Linked DNA regions of Kordia antarctica. The protein of the gene in region 2 interacts with the protein of the main gene of each other region in a pairwise test. Links are inferred from orthologs where the notes say so. Each region holds a gene or a part of one and is shown on either strand. Other genes may lie near its edges. The genes, in order: pepT and pepE.

What was found.
Region 1: the proteins of pepE (region 2) and pepT interact in binary tests that used the Escherichia coli proteins (3 or more experiments, as listed by UniProt). The link is inferred for Kordia antarctica from one-to-one orthologs.

Annotation. Positions count from the first base shown.
Region 1 is NZ_CP019288.1:1,104,375-1,115,203, forward strand. Bases 2,493-5,482 are described here. They hold pepT (peptidase T), read left to right. Parts: upstream 2,493-3,364; coding sequence 3,365-4,600; downstream 4,601-5,482. Other genes in these bases: IMCC3317_RS04315 (TonB-dependent receptor), read right to left, coding at 2,493-3,176; IMCC3317_RS04325 (YdeI/OmpD-associated family protein), read left to right, coding at 4,606-5,199; yajC (preprotein translocase subunit YajC), read right to left, coding at 5,274-5,482. In the rest of the region: more of IMCC3317_RS04315, read right to left, coding at 327-2,492; more of yajC, read right to left, coding at 5,483-5,564; IMCC3317_RS04335 (DUF1573 domain-containing protein), read right to left, coding at 5,571-6,176; transcription antitermination factor NusB, read right to left, coding at 6,219-7,160; IMCC3317_RS04345 (Glu/Leu/Phe/Val family dehydrogenase), read right to left, coding at 7,251-8,354; IMCC3317_RS04350 (ABC transporter ATP-binding protein), read left to right, coding at 8,494-10,248; IMCC3317_RS04355 (PUR family DNA/RNA-binding protein), read left to right, coding at 10,328-10,717. UniProt on the Escherichia coli protein: Cleaves the N-terminal amino acid of tripeptides.
Region 2 is NZ_CP019288.1:4,573,009-4,583,673, reverse strand. Bases 3,619-6,444 are described here. They hold pepE (dipeptidase PepE), read left to right. Parts: upstream 3,619-4,590; coding sequence 4,591-5,298; downstream 5,299-6,444. Other genes in these bases: IMCC3317_RS19210 (GNAT family N-acetyltransferase), read left to right, coding at 6,346-6,444; IMCC3317_RS19215 (GNAT family N-acetyltransferase), read right to left, coding at 5,826-6,251; IMCC3317_RS23805 (hypothetical protein), read right to left, coding at 5,441-5,566; IMCC3317_RS19230 (carboxypeptidase-like regulatory domain-containing protein), read right to left, coding at 3,674-4,435. Also shown: IMCC3317_RS19250 (phosphatase PAP2 family protein), read right to left, coding at 1-374; IMCC3317_RS19245 (Sec-independent protein translocase subunit TatA/TatB), read right to left, coding at 374-646; IMCC3317_RS19240 (M1 family metallopeptidase), read right to left, coding at 749-3,022; IMCC3317_RS19235 (DUF6702 family protein), read right to left, coding at 3,087-3,587; more of IMCC3317_RS19210, read left to right, coding at 6,445-6,795; IMCC3317_RS19205 (TolB family protein), read left to right, coding at 6,816-7,778; IMCC3317_RS19200 (M15 family metallopeptidase), read left to right, coding at 7,771-8,499; IMCC3317_RS19195 (M48 family metalloprotease), read left to right, coding at 8,868-9,629; IMCC3317_RS19190 (hypothetical protein), read left to right, coding at 10,016-10,186; IMCC3317_RS19185 (ankyrin repeat domain-containing protein), read right to left, coding at 10,258-10,650. UniProt on the Escherichia coli protein: Hydrolyzes dipeptides containing N-terminal aspartate residues. May play a role in allowing the cell to use peptide aspartate to spare carbon otherwise required for the synthesis of the aspartate family of amino acids.

The DNA.
Region 1 (10,829 bases), 3.5 Mb from region 2 along the record:
TTTGCTCGCACAAAGAAAAGAAACAAAAGAAAGTGCGCTTTTCCAGAGGTATTTTTAGTTTTTCTTTTTGAAAAAAACTAAAACCGCATGAATTTTTCTAAATTTTCTCCAAGGATTCGAAAATTCTTAACGAAAAATCCCTGCTATACTGCGGAAAAGACAAAAAAACACTCTGAAACTTTATATCAAACTCAGGTTAAATAATTTTATTTAAAACATGTTCTTTTTCAAATCGCCAACAAATTCTTGATATTTCTATTTTAAAAAAAACAAAAAAAGACTCCAAATTATGGAGCCTTTTTAATAATTTTAAAGTGTATTGTATTTTATAAAGATAAACTTAATCTTGCAAAAACGTGTCTTCCGTTTGTTCCAAATTGTGTAGAACGTCTAGAATACAAGAATCTTCCGCTTGATTGAAAAGCTGGATCAGATTGATCTGGATATACATCTAATAAGTTGTTTGCTCCCAACGTTAGTTTTAGGCTTTCGCTTACGCTGTATCCAAAACTTAAGTCTGTAACAATTTTACCAGCATAGATTCTTTCTACAGTAGGATCCGTATTGTTTGTAGCTTCTTCTACTTCACCGAAGTAACTGTTTCTTAAAAAGATGTTCCACTTATCTCCTATTTTAAGGTTGTGCGATAAGTTTCCTTTCGTTCTTGGAACTGCTGCTTCTAAATACAATCTGCTTGTGTTATCAAAATATGTATCCGATAATCCTGCATTTGATATTGCAGTCGGAACTTTTACTTCTTCAACAGTCGTTTTTGATAATGTAAATGATAATGTGTTTGTCAGTTTTAAATTGTCTGACAACGTTGCTTTATGATCTACAACAATATCAATACCTTTTGTTTGTGTATCCACAGAGTTTGCAAAGAATGCCGCTTGACTTGCATTTGCTTGCGCGAATAAACTTGCTAGTTCTGCATTTCCATTCGCGTCAAACTGACCTGTTAAGATAGCTCTGTCATCAATGTTTATTAGATAACCATCTATTGTTAACTTTAAATTTGCGTTTGGAATTTTAGCAGTAAATCCTAACGTAAATCCAGTAGAAGTTTCTTCTTTTAATTCCTCAATTCCTAATAATCGTGCAACACGAGATGTGTTTGAGAAAATTCCAACTTCATTAGGAACTCCGTTTACGAATAATGTAGACGTTGAGTTGTAATGAATTTGGTGTAATGAAGGTGCTCTAAATCCTGTTTGAAATCCTGCTCTAATATTTATATTGTCAGTTGCTTTCAATCTAGTAGCTAATTTGAAATTTACTGTACTTCCAAAATCTGAAAAGTCTTCAAAACGAATTGCTGCTGCAACCATAAAAGATTCCGTAAAATCTGCTTCTACATCAATGTATCCAGCAATAGAGTTTCTGAATGCATTTACTTCATTTTCTGGCTTGAATCCAGGAAATACTTGAATTCCTCCTGGTCTACTACTACCAAAGAAATCTGTTGGCACTACTGAGTTTGGATCTGTAGGATCATGAATGTTTCCTAATGTATTGTATTGTGCATATGAGTTTTCTTCTCCAGCGACAATTGCGTAGTTTTCTACTCTGTATTCTGCTCCAAAAGCGACGTTGAATCCAGCGAAAATGTCTTCATAATATTTATTAAGATCCACATTACTTGTGTTTTCACTGTAATTGAATCCTCCTGCATCTGCTTCAAATGGTGTTGAGTTTGCTAAAGATGCATTGTTAGAGTTACTAATTCTGTATAAGAATGAATTCTTTCCAAAGTTATTGCTAAAATCTACATTCCAGTCTCCTAATTTTCCTCTAATTCCAACTGCAATTGCTTTGTCAGTTATGTTTGAATTAATTTCTGGTAAGAAACCATTTATATAAGCTGGCGTGTACGCTCTACTTTGATATGGCAATCTGTAGAATCCTGCCGCATTTCCATTTTTGTATCCAATACCTCCAAAAGCATAGAAGTCTAAATCTTCTCCTAAAGGAATTTCCATGTTTCCAAAAAACTGTGCGCCTCTAAGTTCAGATTGTCCAACTCTCATATTATAATCACTACGTTGTTGTCCTCTAGCAGCTAATTCACTGTCTGTTACATCAGCACCTAATATGGTTCTAAGTTCTGCTTGTGTTTCCGATCCTGTTAAGGTAATTCCGGCAGCACCCGCAAAGTTAAAAATATCAGTAAAGTCATTATCTAATAATAAAGAAGTATCATAACCTGCAGCATCAGCAACTCTTTCAATAGAGTTATACGCATTGAATATTTGTCCTTGCCATTCTTGCATTCTATTCGTTGCACCTCTAAAATTGAAGTTTCCAGTAAAGTTAATAAATCCACCTTCGTCTCCAATTGGAAGCCCATAGTTTACACCAACATTCACTTTTTCTCCATCAATATTCTCATCTGGTCCGCTTTCGCTTGTAAAATTAGCTCCAGCAGTTAAACTTAATTGAAGTTTGTTAGTGTCTTTCTTTAAAACGATATTGATCACTCCTGCAATGGCATCAGAACCATATTGTGCAGCAGCTCCATCTCTTAAAATTTCAATTCTATCAATTGCATTAGATGGTATTGAGGATAAATCGGTACCAACACTACCTCTACCAAATGTACCATTTACATTTACTAAAGCCGTTTTGTGTCTTCTTTTTCCATTGATTAAAACCAATACTTGGTCTGGTCCTAAACCTCTTAATGATGCAGGCGCAATGTGGTCTGTTCCATCAGAAATAGATTGTGGATTCGATGAAAAAGAAGGTGCCGCATAGTTTAGAATTTCTGTAACAGTAATTTGTGGCGATCTTTCTTTTAATTCATTAACATCCAATATATCTACTGGTACAGCTGTGTCAGTCGCTGTTCTGTTAGCATTACGAGATCCAATAAGTACAACTTCATCAAGACCAAGTCCTGATACCATTGTTACATTAACTGTGTTTCCGTTTACGGTTACTTCCTGAGTTTCATAACCAACATAGGAGAATACTAAAATAGCTCCTTGTTTAGCGTCAATTTTGTAATTTCCATCAAAATCAGAAATTGCACCTTTGGTAGTTCCTTTGACTACAATAGAAACTCCTAGCAACGGAGTTGAAGTGTCATCTGTCACTGTTCCAGCGACTTGAGCATAAGAAAATGTTGAAAACAAGAGTGTTGTCAACATCAAAATGAAGTAATTTTTTATCATATTATTGGTTTTTATAGTTCTGGGAATTTAACTTATTTTTTCTTAACAAAGACAAAAAATGAAATTTTATCTTAAACTATTGTTAAATTGATATCAATTTCGCCTATTTCGTTCATTATAATAAAAATAATAGCCCAACACTTTATGAATATTGAGAAATCAATTACTTTTGAAGAAAAAGAGCACATATGCAACATATTATAGATAGATTTATTAGTTATGTAACGATTGACACAGAATCTGATGAAACTTCAGAAACGACACCAAGTACAGCAAAACAATGGGATTTAGCGAATTTATTAGTAGATGAATTAAATAAAATTGGACTCTCCGAAGTAACTATTGACGATAACGCTTACATTATGGCAACCTTGCCTAGTAATGTAGCGCATGAAGTTCCTACGATTGGTTTTGTGTCACATATTGATACTTCTCCAGATTTTACTGGCGCAAATGTAAAACCGCAAATTGTGCATAATTATGACGGAAAAGATATCGTTTTAAATGCTGAACAGAATATTGTGCTTTCGCCTGATTATTTTGAAGATTTATTATTATATAAAGGACAAACCTTAATTACTACTGACGGAACAACGTTGCTTGGCGCAGATGATAAAGCTGGAGTTTGCGAAATTGTTTCTGCAATGGAATACCTCATCAATCATCCAGAAATAAAACATGGAAAAATTCGTATTGGCTTTACGCCAGATGAAGAAATTGGTCGTGGCGCACACAAGTTTGATGTAGCAAAGTTTGGTGCAGATTGGGCGTATACAATGGACGGAAGCGAAATTGGCGAGTTGGAATATGAAAATTTTAATGCAGCAAGCGCAAAAATTGCTATTAAAGGTAAAATCGTTCATCCAGGATATGCCAAAGGAAAAATGATCAATTCTATTTTAATTGCGAATGAAATTATGAATGCATTGCCGCCACATGATGTTCCGCAAGAAACTTCGGGTCGTGAAGGATTTTATCATTTGCATACTATAAAAGGTAGTGTGGAAGAAGCTTCGTTGGAATATATTGTGAGAGATCATGACAAAGATAAGTTTGAAGCACGAAAAGAGTTAATTGGCAAGATTGCCGAAGATATTAACAGTCGGTATACATACGATCCTGTAACATTGGTTATGAAAGATCAATATTACAATATGAAAGAAAAGGTTGAACCTGTTTTTCACATTGTAGATATTGCTGAAGAAGCTATGAAAGCAGTAGGAATTACACCAATTATCAAACCAATTCGTGGAGGAACTGACGGTTCGCAGTTATCATTTATGGGTTTACCGTGTCCAAATATTTTTGCTGGCGGACATAATTTTCACGGACGTTATGAATATGTTCCGGTAGAAAGTATATTAAGTGCTATTGAAGTGATTGTGAAAATTACGGAATTGACTGCTGAGAAGTATAAAAAGTAATTTTCATGAAAAAATACGCTTCCGCAGAAGAATACATTGCTAGTTTCCCTGAATGGGCAGCTAAACTGCATGTATTGCGAAATATTGTGCTGAAAAATTCTGCTGTTAAAGAAACGATCAAATGGAATATTCCTGTGTTTACAGTTGATGGAAAGAATATTTTAGGTTTGAGTGCTTTTAAATCGCATGTTGGATTATGGTTTTACCAAGGTGCTTTATTGAAAGATGAAGCAAACCTTTTGGTAAATGCGCAAGAAGGAAAAACACAAGCCATGCGACATTGGAAATTTACAGTAGCTGATATAATTCCAGAAGATTTAGTGAAAGTTTATATTGACGAAGCTGTACAATATCAAATAGATGGAAAAACAGTTGTCATGAAAAAAGATACTTCGATTGTGATTTCTAACGAATTGAAAGTTGCTTTTGAAGCGGACAAAAAGTTAGAAACTGCTTTTGAAAAATTATCAAATTACAAACAAAAAGAATACGCTGAATATATAAGTACTGCAAAAAGAGTTGCGACTAAAGAAAGTAGACTCAAAAAAATAATTCCTATGATTTTGGAGGGTAAAGGTTTGAATGATTCATATCGATAATTGACTTTTAAAATTTTATAAAAACAAAAAAGCATCGTTTTCACGATGCTTTTTTTATGCTATAAAAGCTTGTATTATTTTTTTGCAGGAAGCGTATTGATTTTTACGGATGCTTCCGCAGAAAGTGCAGCGCGTTCAAATTTAATTTTCCCTGCTAAAGTTTCAATAATGCAAGTGTTGTCTTTATCATTAAGCTCAACAATTTTTCCATGTATTCCACTTTTGGTAATCACACGATCACCTTTTTTGATGGATACCATGAAATTCTTTTCTTTTTTTTGTCGTTTAATGCTTGGTGCTAGTATAAAAAAGTATACTACAACAACCATTAATAATAACGGTATAAATTGACTTAACTCTCCCATTAATATTTATTGATGATTGTGTCCTTCGTGCCCTGCTTGAGTTGAACCCGTTTTTACTTCAGTTCCATTTTTTGCACCAGCAGCTTTTTGAGCTTCTTGTTGTGCTTTCATTCTAGCATCTCTTTCTACTTTTGCTTTTGCTCTTTTAGCTTCTAACTCTGGGCTAGGCGTTGCAAATGCTTTGATATTAACACGTGCTGAACCTGTTTCAGTGTTAGCCGTTACCGTAACAGTATTTGTTTTAAGGTTTGGCTTGTTTGTAGAGTTGTACTTTACTGTAAACTGTCCTTCAGCTCCTGGTGCGATAGGTTGTTTTGGCCAATCGTTAGGAACAGTACATCCACAACTTCCTTTAATTCCTGAAATTAATAAAGGTGCAGTTCCAGTGTTTGTAAACTTAAAAGTAGTTTCCACTTGGTCACCTTCATTGATAGTTCCAAAGTCATGCTCTGTTTTTTCAAATGTCATTGCTGCAAAGTTTTTTGCTACTGCATCTCTTTGTGCTGCTTGTGCAACATTTTCGCTATTTACTTTTTTTGTTGCATCGTCTTTACATGATGTGAATAAGACAAGCGACATAGCTCCTAATAATAAAAATCCTTTTCTGATCATAGTACTTAAAATTTTGAATGGTAAATTTAATAATTGTTTTCGTTACATCAAACCGCGACCGATTTTATTTAACTTATTTTCTTTTTTATACTCTTTAATTAATTTGTCTAAAATTCCGTTTACAAACATACTACTTTTCGACGTAGAATATTCTTTTGCGAGCTCAATATATTCATTTATCGTGACTTTTGCAGGGATTGAAGGAAATTTTAAGAATTCGCAAATCGCCATTTTAAGCAAAATTAAATCTAAATTGGCAATTCTATCTTTATCCCAATTAGGTGTTTTTCCTTGAATTTCAGTCGTTAACATATCATCATTTAAGACTGTTTTCGTAAATAAATCCTTCACAAACTCCCTATCTTCATCATCTTTATACAATTCAGGAAGAAAAATTCGCTCTTTTCCGGGCTTGCATTGTTTGATCGATTTCAAAATCAAAGTGTTGACAACTGGCAAATCATCAAGCCATGTTAATTTTTGATCTTCAAAATATTCGTATAATTTTTCATTTGGCGCAATTACCTCTGAGAACAATTTAGCTAAAAACGCACGATCATCGGCATATGTAGTTTCTTCAGAAGCCATATATTCTTTATATACGTCGCTCGCTAACATTGCATCAAATATTACACGGATATATTCGCCGTTCAATTCCCAATCGTTTAATTTACGATTCTGAATAGCAGTTTTTAAATTTACATTGTGAACTAAATGTTGAATAATAGCGTTTTGAATAAACTTCTTATTTGGATTTTTTTCCGCAGAAGTTGCTAAATATTTCTTTTGAGAAAGCGCCAATTGTTTTTGTGCCAACTCATTTAGTTTAACAAATAAGTCTAGTGTCAGCATATGTAAATCATGCATATTCGCTATACTCATATTGATAAACTTCAATTCTTTATCAACTTGGTCACTCTGTGACTGTGATAATGCATAAATGGATTGCATTACTTTAACTCGAATATGTCTTCTTGTTAGCATCTAAATAAGAACTTTAATTTTTGAAAATGAAAGGCAAAAAGATCAACTCCTTTCGCCCCGCAAAAATATAATTATTTTAAAAGAATGCTACTATTTATTCGCTTCTTTTTTTCTAGTTTCAATTCTATCCAATGCAATGCTCAAAGCAGCGTTGTGTGTGGTGGAATTATTTTCTTCTGAATGTTTAAATATTTCCAAAGTAGTATTGTAAATATTTTCTGTTTTACGCATGATTTCCGCCTTGCCATATCCTTCCAATTCAGCGTAAACATTGATAATTCCGCCAGCGTTGATTAAGAAATCTGGTGCGTATGCAATTCCTCTATCTTTTAATAGTGCTCCGTGTTTTACTTCGTCTTGCAACTGATTGTTTGCAGCTCCGGCAATTACGTGTGCTTTCAATTTATAAATACTACTATCATTTATAGTAGCTCCTAAAGCACATGGTGCATACACATCCATTTCTTCCGCATAAATATCTTTACCTCTGTAAATTTTTGCTCCGTAGGTTTTGCTTACGGCTTGCAAACGTTCTTCATTAATGTCAGCGATAATTACTTTTGCGCCTTCATTTGATAAATGGGCAACCAATGCTTCTCCAACATGTCCAATTCCTTGTACATATACTACTTTATCTTCTAAAACATCGGAACCAAATTTATATTTCGCAGCAGCTTTCATTCCCATAAAAACGCCGTATGCTGTAATTGGTGATGGATTTCCTGCGCCACCTTTAGATTCTGAAATTCCAGTTACGTATGGTGTTACTTCTCTTACGATGTCCATATCAGCGGTTTCCATTCCAACATCTTCAGCTGTGATATAGCGTCCGCTTAATGAATTTACAAACTCACCAAACTTTCGCATTAATGCGGGTGTTTTTTGTGTTTTTGCATTTCCAATAATTACGGCTTTTCCTCCACCAAGATTCAATCCAGTAATGGCGGCTTTAAAAGTCATTCCGCGTGATAAGCGAAGCGCATCATTTAAAGCTTCCCATTCATTATTATATTGCCACATTCTAGTTCCGCCTAAAGCAGGTCCTAAAACTGTGTTGTGGATTCCTATAATTGCTTTTAATCCTGTATCTTTGTCGTTACAAAAAACAACTTGTTCGTGGTTATCAAAAGACAGTTGCCCAAAGACTGGATCTACCTTATGTAATTCGTTAGTATTTATGATGTCTGAAACCATATGTGTTGTGTTAATTTTTATAGTATATACAAAATAGTAACTGTAAAAATAGTAATAATTCAAAATTATGCAACAAACTTGTTGTTAAAATGAAGATTATTCAATAAAAATTTTAAAAAACGTTTGCGAATTTTAGCTGATGAAAGAATTAAAGTATTTAAATAAATATTTCCAAAAATACAAAGGAAAACTACTTTTAGGAATATTAATTACCGTGATAGCGCAGGTTTTTTCTTTGTTTGCGCCAAAACTTATCGGAAATTCGTTAACGACTGTTCAACAATACATTGATAGTGAAATTACGGATTTAACTATCGTGAAAGATGCACTTTTTACAAACATCTTAATTATAGTTGGAGCTTCTATCCTAGCCGCTTTTTTCACATTTTTAATGCGTCAGACGATTATCAATATTTCTAGATATGTGGAATATGACTTAAAAAATGAAGTCTATCAGCAATATCAAAATCTATCTACAAATTTCTATAAAAAGAATCGTACGGGCGATTTAATGAATCGTATTAGTGAAGATGTTGGAAAAGTACGAATGTATGCTGGACCTGCAATTATGTACAGTATTCGTACGATTACGTTATTTGCATGTTTGATTCCTTTAATGTTTATCACAGCGCCAAAAGTGGCAATTTATACGCTAGTTCCATTACCAATTTTAGCATTTTTAATTTACAAACTAAGTCGCGCCATTCAAAAACGAAGTGCCGTTGTACAACAGTTTTTATCAAAATTATCAACCTTTACACAAGAATCATTTTCTGGCGTTTCAGTCATTAAAGCATACGGAATTGAGCCACAAATAAAACATACATTTGATGCAATGGTTATTGAAGGAAAACAAAAAAATATGGCGTTGGTTAAAGTGCAAGCTTGGTTTTTTCCGATGATGATTTTATTAATTGGTGCCAGTAATATTCTGGTAATTTATATTGGTGGACAACAATATATTAATGGAGAAATAAAATTTGGTGTCTTGGCTGAATTTATTATGTATGTAAATATGCTAACGTGGCCAGTTGCAACGATTGGTTGGGTAACTTCTATTGTACAACAAGCGGAAGTTTCGCAAGGACGTATTAATGAATTCTTGAAAGTGGCTCCAGAAATTCAGAATCAAATCGCGAAAGCGACACCAATTAAAGGAAATATTGAATTTAAAGATGTTTCATTTACGTATGATGATACAAATATTACTGCATTAAAAAATGTTTCATTCACGCTAAATTCTGGCGAAACGTTGGCAATTGTTGGAAAAACAGGTTCTGGGAAAACAACAATTCTAGATTTAATCAGTAGAATGTACGATATAGAAAAAGGTGTCATCGAAATTGATAAAATCCCTATTAAAGAACTCAACCTCAACAGTTTGCGAAACGCTACCAGTATTGTTCCGCAAGATGCGTTCTTGTTTTCAGAAACCATTAAAGACAACATTAAATTTGGAAAAGAAGATGCAACTGAAGCAGAAGTGATTGAAGCGGCAAAATTTGCGTCAGTTCATGAAAATATTATTGGTTTCAAAAAAGGATATGATACTATTCTTGGCGAACGCGGAATTACGCTAAGTGGCGGACAGAAGCAACGTGTTTCCATTGCGCGTGCTATTATTAAAGATCCAAATATTCTATTATTGGACGATTGTTTGTCAGCCGTAGATACAGAAACCGAAGAGGAAATCCTCAATAATATTCAACGAATTACCAAAAATAAGACGACAATTATTGTAAGTCACCGTATTTCTTCTGCCAAAAATGCTGATAAAATTATTGTTTTAGATGACGGACGCATTATTCAAAATGGCAGTTATGACGATCTTATTGAGCAAGATGGTTACTTCAAGCAGCTCTATTTAAAACAACTTTCCGAAAAAGATTTATAGTATTTAGTTGTTCAGTTAAATTATTTTTTACATTTTTGAGGGAGATTAACAAACAACTAAACTTTAGAAAAAGGGGATTATGAGTGAAAAAGAATTATTAGAGAAGGAAGAAATTTTCTCTAAAGTATTGAGAGCAGGAAGGAGAACTTATTTCTTTGACGTCAGAGCAACCAAGGCTGGCGACTATTACCTAACCGTTACTGAGAGCAAAAAGTTTACCAACGACGATGGAACTTTCCATTACAAAAAGCACAAAATTTATTTATACAAAGAAGATTTCACTGCATTTTCAGAAATTTTAGGCGAAATGACTTCTTATATTGTAGATGAAAAAGGCGAAGAAGTAATATCGGAACGTCACCAAAAAGATTTCAAAAGAGAATATCCTACGGATGAAACGGAATCGCAAAGTGCAGATGAAACTACGGATACTGGAAGTTTTACAGATGTAAACTTTGAAGATATATAACTAATATCAACCAACTCAAAAGCCACTATGTATTATCATATGTGGCTTTTTTTAGTTTTCAATGTTCAATGTTCAATGTTCAATGTTCAATGTTCAATGTTCAATGTTCAAT
Region 2 (10,665 bases):
AAAAATAAATAAGTGGTTAAGGCAAAAGAAACCGTTGCATGTCCTGAGAAAAAGCTATAATTTTCAGGTTGTATGATAATATTGATGAATGGCGCTACTGTAGGATCGTTACATGGGCGAATACGTTCGACTCCTATTTTTACAATTTCAACTAAAAGTAAAGAAAAGAATAAGATGAAAAGTCCGTAACTTATAATGTATTTAGCTTGATGTTTGGGGAGTTTTTTATAAATTTTGTAGAATACAAATAGTAGTAATGGAATCCAATAGATGAAACTTGTAACGAAAACCCAAAAGACATCAAAGTGAATTTCGCCTAGGTTGCTTAGATAGATGAGTAGTTCTTTGTCGTATGTCAGTAATTCATTAAACATTAATGTTGCCTTTTAATAGGACCTGACATGTCTTCGATATCTTCTTTTACTTTGTTTATTTCTTTTTGAACGTCACCAGCAATGTTGGTATCTAGTCCGCTATCTTCCGCGCTTTTCTGAATTTCGTGCTTTATTTCGTTGGTTGCATCTTTTAATTGGCGCATTCCTTTTCCTAGTCCTCTTGCGATTTCAGGAATCTTGTCTGCACCAAACACCATAACTACAATTAGCATAATTACAACTATCTCTCCTCCACTAATAAATAATGCCATACTTTGTTCTATTATTCTACAAATATAAACAAGTAAATACTATGTTATAAAAAAACCAGCAATTAAGCTGGTTTTTTATGATTTTATTTTTGATAATACTATTTACTGCTTTATCTTATCGTCTTTAAACTTATTGAACTCCGTATTGCCTTCTTCACGTGGCCATACATTGTTTGAAGTATCAATATCAGCTGTTTCAAGTTTAGGATCTAACTGAATATTTTTGATTTCTTTGCTTGAAGCAATTACAATGGTAGCATTGTTGTCGTTCTTTCTCCAAATTTGAACTGGATATTTTACCGTTTCCTTAGTGCCATCATCATACGTACATTCAACAATAATTGGCATTACCAATCCGCCTGGTTTATTAAATGATACTTCGTAGAAATATTTAGGATTTTCTAAGTTCGCTCTTTCTGCTTCCGTAAAGTTATCCATTAAATATTCTTTTAATGATTCGTTTCCTTCTACATCTAATACTGCTTTTCCTTCGTTTTCTTTTTTGTAATCTTCATCATCTTCAGAAATATAATATACATAATTTTCACTTTCTGTGATACGAGTTCCTACTTGGTATTTTTTAACGCCTTCAATTCCTATGTCAACATAATCAGTTGTGTAAAACCAACCTCTCCAAAACCAGTCTAAATCGATTCCAGAAGCATCTTCCATTGTTCTAAAGAAATCTTCTGGACTTGGGTGTTTGAACATCCAACGTTGTGCGTAAGTTTTGAATGCGTGATCAAATGCTTTTGGTCCCATGATAGTTTCCCTCAAGATATTTAATCCTGTTGCTGGCTTTCCATAAGCGTTTGGTCCTAACTGATGTACATTTTCTGGATTTGACATGATTGGAGACAATCTATTTTGACTTCCTTTCATGTACGGAACAATTTTAGAAGGTTCTCCTCTACGTGAAGGATATTTTCCGCCGTTAGAAACCACAGATTCTGGATGCGCTTTTGCAAAATCTTGTTCTGCTAAGTATTGCATAAAAGTATCCAAACCTTCGTCCATCCAACCCCATTGACGCTCATCAGAGTTTACAATCATAGGGAAAAAGTTGTGTCCTACTTCGTGAATAATTACACTGATCATTCCAAATTTTACACGTTCAGAGTATTTTCCGTCTTCACTTGGACGTCCGTAATTCCAGCAAATCATAGGATATTCCATTCCTTGGTTTTTAGCGTGTACAGAAATTGCTTTGTGATATGGATATGTAAATGTATGATTTGAATATGTTTTTAATGTACTTGCTACAGCTTTCGTAGAATATTCTTCCCAAAGCGGATTTCCCTCTTTTGGATACATGGAAACTGCCATTACTTTTTTACCATTGATATCAACGGCTTGCATGTCCCAAATAAATTTACGCGAAGTTGCAAATGCAAAGTCTCTCACGTTTTCCGCGTAGAATTTCCATGTCTTCTTTTTTGTAGAAAAGTCTTTTTCAGCAGCTTTTGCTTCTGCCTGTGTTACAATGATTACTGGTTTATCGTATGATTCTAGCGCACGCTCATAACGCTTCATCATATCTTTGGTAAACACGTTTTTTCTATTCTGTAATTCGCCTGTTGCATCTAAAATGTGATCTGCAGGAACCGTAATATTTACTTCGTAGTTTCCAAATGGTAACGCAAATTCTCCACTTCCCCAAAACTGAAAATTTTGCCAACCTTCAACATCATTATAAACTGCCATTCTTGGGAAAAACTGAGCAATTACATAAGCGTAATTTCCATCTTTTTCAAAAAATTCATATCCTGAACGACCTCTGTTGGTTACATGATTATTAATATTATACCACCATTTGATGGAGAACGAAATTTTAGCTCCAGCTTTTAACGGTTGTGGCAAGTCAATACGCATCATTGTTTCGTTGATCGTAAATGACATTGGTCTTCCTTTTTCGTTTTTTATATAGTCAATATTAAAACCTCCGTCAAAAGGATCAACTACATAGCTTCCTACAAATTTTGAAGCTCTTTCTAAACGTGGAAAACTCGATCCATTTTTAAGTTTTGCTTGCGAATTTTTAGCGCGAACATTTTGATCAAGTTGAACCCAAAGGTACTCTAAATTGTCAGGGGAATTATTTGTATATGTAATGGTTTCAACACCATACATTTTCTTATTTTTATCATCAAGCTCAATATCTATTTCATAATCAGCCTGTTGCTGATAATATGCTGCTCCTGGCGCACCAGAACCAGTTCTGTACATGTTTGGAGTAGAGAATTCTTGATAGAGTTGTCTAAATTTATTGCTATTGATGTGTCCTTGGGGCTTCTTGTCTTCTTGGCTATCTTGAGCAAAAATAACGTTCGCTCCCATAATTAGAAAAGCGAAGATGTAGAGATGTTTACGTTTCATTTAGGTTTTTAAAATAGGTTTGTATTTTTCAGACCCTAAAAGTAGACATTTTGAATATTTTCTGTTAAAATTTTAACAAACCTTTATCGTTTTCTTTAACCAAAAGTAAACTTTTGCGCCGATCTGCTATTTTTACATGTACTAAATTCTGTTGATCTTCTTCTAATTCGTATAAAATAGTGTTTTCAATTTCGAGTGAATTTACCGCTGCAACACCACTAATCTCTAAGTAACAAATAGTGACATCATCTTCGTATTTTTTTCCGATAAAATCGAATGTTTTCAATTCGCCATTAACCCAAATTTTTAGTTTCTTATTGAGATACTTCTCCATTAACTGTTCTACTTCTTTGGTGTTTTTTTCGGTAGTCAGTTCTTCTTTTAGGTCGTAGCGCATTTCCAGTACTTTTTGAAAATCATCAATAAAGATGCGCGTTGTTATCTGTAAAGCTTTATCTATTTTGCTATGCTCAATGTTAATAACACTTACGTAGAATTTATGCGCTGTTACAAATGATAGTAGCGGAATAGCAACGAACAACACGAGTAGTTTTTGAATTTTCATTGAAGTATATAACTTTTATTTTTGTTGTTACAAAGATATTCAAAAAGCATTCCAAATTGCTCTTTTGTATTTTATTGCTCGATGAATTAGTCTTTTTTCTTGATAGATTCCAAAAACGTTTTACTTTGTTTCACCATAAAATCAATCATTAAAAATTCATTTTTCTCTGAAAAAATATCTTCCGAAGGCAATTGATCATCACAATAATATAAAAACGCGCTAATTTGATCTTTTGGTATGCCTAAATTATTCTCAAAAAACTCATCCTTATAACGATACCGTATTTCATTAAAACTTGTACGCTCATAAATAGCCTTTTCTTTTTCTCTATTTTTTCTTTTTCCTATGATAGAATTCAAAAGCATTCCCACAAGCCCGAGAATATTAGCACCTTGAAAATTTGCTTGCCCAAGCGCTTCATTTTTTACTTGCGAATAACGGTCAGAAGCAAATTGATAATCTTGATACTTAACAATTTGTTCTTCTTGAAAATCTAAAAATTTCTCTTGATTTTCAGGAGTAATCACAACTTCATCTAACTCTTCTACTTTCTCTTTTACCTCAACCACCAACCGATTATTTTTGATAATTTTATCTGTAATTACAATTTCCCTAATTGTATACTGAACAGAAGAAAAAACCAAAATATCATCTTTTTTAGCCAGGATTTCATATTCACCTTTATAATTTGTGCTTGTTCCTTTACTGGTTGTATTATTTACAACATTTACACCAACAACATTGACGTTTCTATAAATTACAGCACCACGTAAAATTTTCCGTTCGCTATCTTGCGCAAGCAATCCTATGGAAATAAAGAGACATACTAAGACTAATTTTTGTTTCATAAATGTTGTATTGTTGGTTAAAAAGTATGGTTGCAAATACGGCATAAAGAAATTAACAATTCTCCTTAAAAAAATGCCAACGTACATTAAAATTTTGTTAAAAACATTTAATCATTACTTTTACGTTTTAGTATACACATTAGCGCGTAAACATTATGAAAAATATCATCATTGCCAGTACATCAACTGTCCACGGAAGTGGCTACTTAGCCTATTTACTTAACAAACTTACTTCGTTTTATAAAGATACGGAAGAAATTCTATTTATTCCATATGCGCGTCCTGGTGGAATTACACATGATGAGTATACAGCTGTCGCTGGAAAAGCCTTTGAAAAGATTGGGAAAACAGTTCGTGGAATTCACGAGTTTGAAAATCCTGTGGAAGCAATTGCAAATGCAAAAGGTGTTTTTACAGGCGGCGGAAACACATTTTTATTAGTTTCTCAATTATATCAACATCAAGTGATGCAACCTTTGCGAGAAGCTATTTTTAACGGAACACCATATTTGGGCACAAGTGCAGGAAGTAATATTTGCGGACTTACCATGCAAACAACGAATGACATGCCAATAATATATCCGCCAAGTTTTAAAACATTAGGCGTTGTCTCATTCAACATAAATCCACATTATTTAGATCCGATTGAAGGTAGCAAACACATGGGAGAAACGCGTGAAACACGAATTAAAGAGTTTCATAAATTTAACACGCTTCCTGTTGTGGGAATACGAGAAGGAAGTTGGATTCGTGTCAAAGGTGAAAAAGTTACCTTAGAAGGCGAACACAGCGCACGGATTTTTGAGTACGAAAAAGATCCGTACGAACTAGAAACTGGTTCGGAAATAGTGTTTATAAAATAAAAAAAGTTGTCTGAAAAGTGTGAATTTCGTCAAACCGAACTTGATTCGGTTTCTCTTAATCATCGATAATCAGTGTTATGAGATTCTGAATCAAGTTCAGAATGACGCCTTTTATAGCTTTTGTGACAACTTCTTTACTTTTTTATTCTTTTTCAATAGTACACGGAAAATCTGTATAATTTGGATCGCAATGATCATAATGTGTTCCTGCTACTCTTCCGCCTCTTGCTTTTGATAAGTCAAATATTGAAACTTTTGTAAATTTCAACTTCTTCTTGAATTCTCTTTTTTTAATACGTTATATAATTTAAGTGATTAAGATGGCTCAATACAAAAATATTTTTCGACTTCTCAGTAGAATTTCCCCATAAAAAAAGCCGATTCAAATGAATCGGCTTTTTTAGAGCGAAAGACCAGGTTCGAACTGGCGACATTCAGCTTGGAAGGCTGACGCTCTACCAACTGAGCTACTTTCGCATAGCGGGTGCAAATATAGAAAAATACAAACACTTTTTCCTAATGTTTTTTTAGATTTTTTTCAAAAAATGATAGCCGAGCGCGTTAAATCCTTGATTATAATAGAACTTATGTGACGGAAAATTTTGCACATACGTATTCAATTCAATCGTAGTCACACCTTTTTCTTTCCCGTAGACTTCAATCCATTCAAATAATTGCTTCCCAATTCCTTTACTTCTGTACGCTTCATCAATATACACATGATCTGGTTCAAAGCTTTTTCCGCAATAATGCCGCGTTGTGCTCCACAAACCAAAACAACCAATCAATTGTTCGCTATCGTAAATTCCAAATGCTTCATAATGCTGTGTCAACATTTCGGCAAAACGAGCTTTTAGTAAATCCATCGGAACTTTTTGTTCGTTCATAATATCCAAATATGGTAAAATGATTTCCGCTTCTTCGCCTTTGAGTAATTTAAAAGTAACTTGCATTTTGTACTAATTTTATTCAAAATTAATTTATTTCTGTAAAACTCAACTCCAAAATTAATTATACTTTTGAATATTTAGATTAAATATTGTCATTATGCAAAACAACAATTTTACCATTAAAGAAATTCCTGCGACAACTGCATACGACGTTCGCCATCCTGTATTGCGTGAAGGAAAACCGTTAGATTCTTGCCATTTTGATGGAGATAATTTACCAACCACTTTTCACTTAGGATATTACACAAATGAACAATTAGTTGGCGTAGTTACGTTGTTAGAAAAAGAGCATGCAGAATTAACCGTTGAAAAGGCGTTTCAATTGCGTGGAATGGCAGTGTTGACCAATTTTCAAAAAAGAGGAATTGGTGATGCGTTGGTAAAAAAATCTGAAGAAATGATTCTCGCTCGTGGCGGAACATTTATTTGGATGAATGCACGTGAGATTGCGGTTCGTTTCTATGAAAAATTAGGCTATAAAAAACATGGCAATCCATTTTCTATTCCAAAAATTGGCCTGCATTTTGTAATGATTAAAATGTTATAACTAAAAATAGGAATTCTATTATGAAAAAAATTATTTTTCTCTTGCTTACGAGTACAAGTTTATTCGCGCAGCAAACTGAAATCACTTTTAAGAAAGATTTCGATTCGCCTGAAATTTTTCTGCAACTTCCTGAATTTAAAAACATCAACGTAAGAGATGTAGCGATTTCTCCAACGAATGATGAAATTTTCTTCACCTTAGATGCGCCAAAAAGTGCATTTAGAACCATTTTAACTTCCAAGAAGGTAAACGGTAAATGGACAGCTTTTGCAATTGCTTCTTTCTCCGGAAAATATCATGATATTGAGCCTGCTTTTTCTCCAGATGGAACACAGTTATTTTTCGCGTCTAAACGTCCAATAGGAACAGAAACTTCTCTGAAAAAAGACTACGATTTATGGGTTGTAACCAAAGAAAATGGCGAATGGAAAAACCCAACTCGATTGCCAGAAACCATCAATTCAGACAAAAACGAATATTATCCTTCAATTGCCAATAACGGAACGCTGTATTTTACCGCTGAACGCGATGATGCAAAAGGAAAAGAAGACATTTACAAAAGTGAATTTAAAAACGGAACGTATCAAACACCTGAAAGTTTAGGTGAAGGCGTAAATACAAAAACATATGAATACAATGCATATGTGAGTCCTGATGAATCGTTTATCATTTTTGGTTCGTACGGACGAAAAGGAAGTCTAGGAAAAGGCGATTTATACATTAGTTTTAACAAAAATAATACGTGGCAAGAAGCTGTTCATTTAGGAAAATTAATTAATTCCGATCAAATAGATTATTGTCCGTTTGTTTCTTTTGACAAGAAATATTTCTTCTTTACAAGTGAAAAAAGCACGATTCAGACTTCGTATGATACTTTATCAATAGAAGCCTTAAAAAAAGTTATCAATACAGGAAGTAATGGAACTTCAAAAATTTACTATCTTCCGTTTGAAAAATTACTAAAATCAATTCGACTTGAATAGATCAAACTTCATGAAGCTTTTCGGACTTGGAACTGTTGCACTTTATAGTTTCCCAAGCATGGCTTTTAATACACAAAAATCAGACACATTGGAACTTATCGGAAAAGGAAATCCAACCGTATTTGGCAACGGGTTTTCCTTGCGAAAAGAAGCCTATGATGCGTTTGTAAAAATGACCGCTGCCGCTGCAAAAGACGGAATTGAGATTCATCCAGTTTCAAGCTATCGGAATTACGCACATCAAAACCGAATTTGGGAACGCAAGTACAAACGGTTTACAAAGCAAGGTTTATCGCCTATAAAAGCAATTGAAAAAATTATAGCATATTCTACGATTCCAGGAACTTCCAGACATCATTGGGCAACCGATATTGATATTATTGACAAAAGCGCTTCGTATAGTGGCGATGTGTTAGTTCCTGAAAAATTTCACGGCGACGGACCATTTTGCAAACTTCGCGAATGGTTGGAAACGAATGCAAATACGTATGATTTTTATATTGTATATACTGATGATGCACATAGAAAAGGTTTTGAGTACGAACCTTGGCATTATAGTTACGCGCCATTATCAAAACCGATGTTAAAGGAATATCGCAAGTTAGATATTAAAAAAATGTTGCAAGCTGAAAAATTAATGGGAAGTGAGCATTTCGACGAAAATTTTATCAATTCATATATAAAAGAGAACATTTTGGATATTAATCCTGAACTTTTGTAACAATAACAATTCAATCTAAGAATTACTAAATGTTTATTGAATGTTTTTCTTTTTCCGCAGTATAGAAAAGGTTTTGCGTTAAGAATTTTCGAATCCTTGGAGAAAATTTAGCAAAAGTTTTTCGGTTTTAGTTTTCCAAAGAGAAAACTAAAAATACCTCTGGAAAAAGCGCATTTTCTTTTGTTGATGCCTGTACTGAACTTGATTCAGTATCTATTGTGCGAGCAAAGAAAATGAAAATCTAAGCCTAAAAATGATGTATTTTAGTTACTAATTTACTTAGGAAGTCTAAGTTTGTATTTTGAAATTATTACAACAGATACATTTTATCACAGCATTTTTGTATTTTTAAAACATAAAGAAATAGCATGAGAGGAAATAAATTAAAAATTCGATTGTTGATTGGACTAGCAATTGTAGCATTTGCTTTTTTTAAGAAATGTGGCAGTCAAGAACGAAATGAATATACAAATCGTGTACAAACGATCAATATGACTACGGATGAAGAAATTAAACTAGGTTTTGCAAACCGTGATGCGATGGCGCAACAACATGGCGGTTTGTACCCTGATGCTGGCGCGCAAGCACGTGTTGATATGATTGGAGAAAAGTTAGTGAACATGAGTATGGCAAAACAATCTGACTACAAATTTGAATTTCATTTGCTTGCCGATACCAGAGCTATTAACGCTTTTGCATTGCCTGGCGGGCAAATTTTTATTACGCATGCTTTATATAGTAAACTCGATGACAACCAACTAGCAGGTGTTTTGGGTCATGAAATTGGACATGTTTTGGGAAGACATTCCGCAGAACGTATTGCTGAAACTGATTTTTGGAAAACGATTTCAACTGGCGCTAATGTTGGTGCTGATATGGGAAATTTGGTTGGTGGCTACGCACAAAACACTTTATTACAAAATGGTCGTGAAGACGAATTGGAAAGTGACGATTTAGGTGTTTTATTGATGATAAATTCTGGCTACGATCCAAAAGCAATGATTGATGTGATGAAAATTTTAAAATCTGCCGCAGGACCAAATAGAGTTCCAGAGTTTCAAAGCACGCATCCAGATCCAGAAAATAGAATTGCTAAGATTAAGGAAGCGATTGCTAAGTATAAGCAGTAGGTTTTTGGGTTTGAAATGCTAAATGTTGAATTTTAAATTTTAAATGTGAAAGTGCCTAATTTTCAGCTTTTGGCTATTTGTCTTTAGCTTTTGCCTCTTAATCCTGTGGAACGTCATTGCGAAAGTTTTAGAAAAACTTGAAGCAATCTGTTTCTCTACATCCAGTATTTGGTCTTTGGTCTTTGGTCTTTGGTCTTTGGTCTTTGGTCTTTGGTCTTTGGTCTTTGGTCTTTGGTCTTAAAATAAATATTTTTTAAATTTATAATTCAACATTCATAATTTAAAATTATTAAACCTCCAACACTACCATCATGACGGTAAAACAGTAACGTTTCTCTTTTTTTTATTTATATCTTGTTGATTATTATTAACTTAATTATACAACCATGAAAAAAAAGACGAATTACTTACAATTAAACAAGAAACAAATTAGTATTTTAAATCAATCATCGGTAACTGGCGGAAGAGGTCATTCGAGTCAGTGTCCAGTTGTAACCGTACAAATCACACGATGCTACGGAGCCAATCAATGTCAGAAATGGCCTAGTCAAGATTAATATTAAAATACTGCATAAAAAAAAAGCCGTTTCCTTCCAGAAACGGCTTTTTTATAGGTAATCTTGCATTCTTATTTTGAAGCTGCTGTCAATACTTTTTTAACGTCTGTTGCTTTTGATTGTTCTGCGTAATCAATAGCAGTATGTCCGTCTTTATCTTTTGTATCAAATTTCGCACCACTTTTCAATAATAAAGAAGCTATTTTAGTTCTGTTGTAACGTGCTGCATACATTAATGGTGTTTTTCCGTTAGATGTTTTGTTTACGTTTTCTCCGAATTCGATCATTTTTTTAACTGTATCAAAATCGCCTTTTGCAATTGCAATACAAAATGAATTTACCTTGACTACTTTTGTTATCGTAATTTCAGATGTGTTCGTAGTTTCGTTGTTTCCTTCAGTTGCGTTTGCCGTTGTGAATGAAGCTCCTACTATAAGAGCGATCATAAAAATTGTTTTTTTCATACTAATTGATGTTTT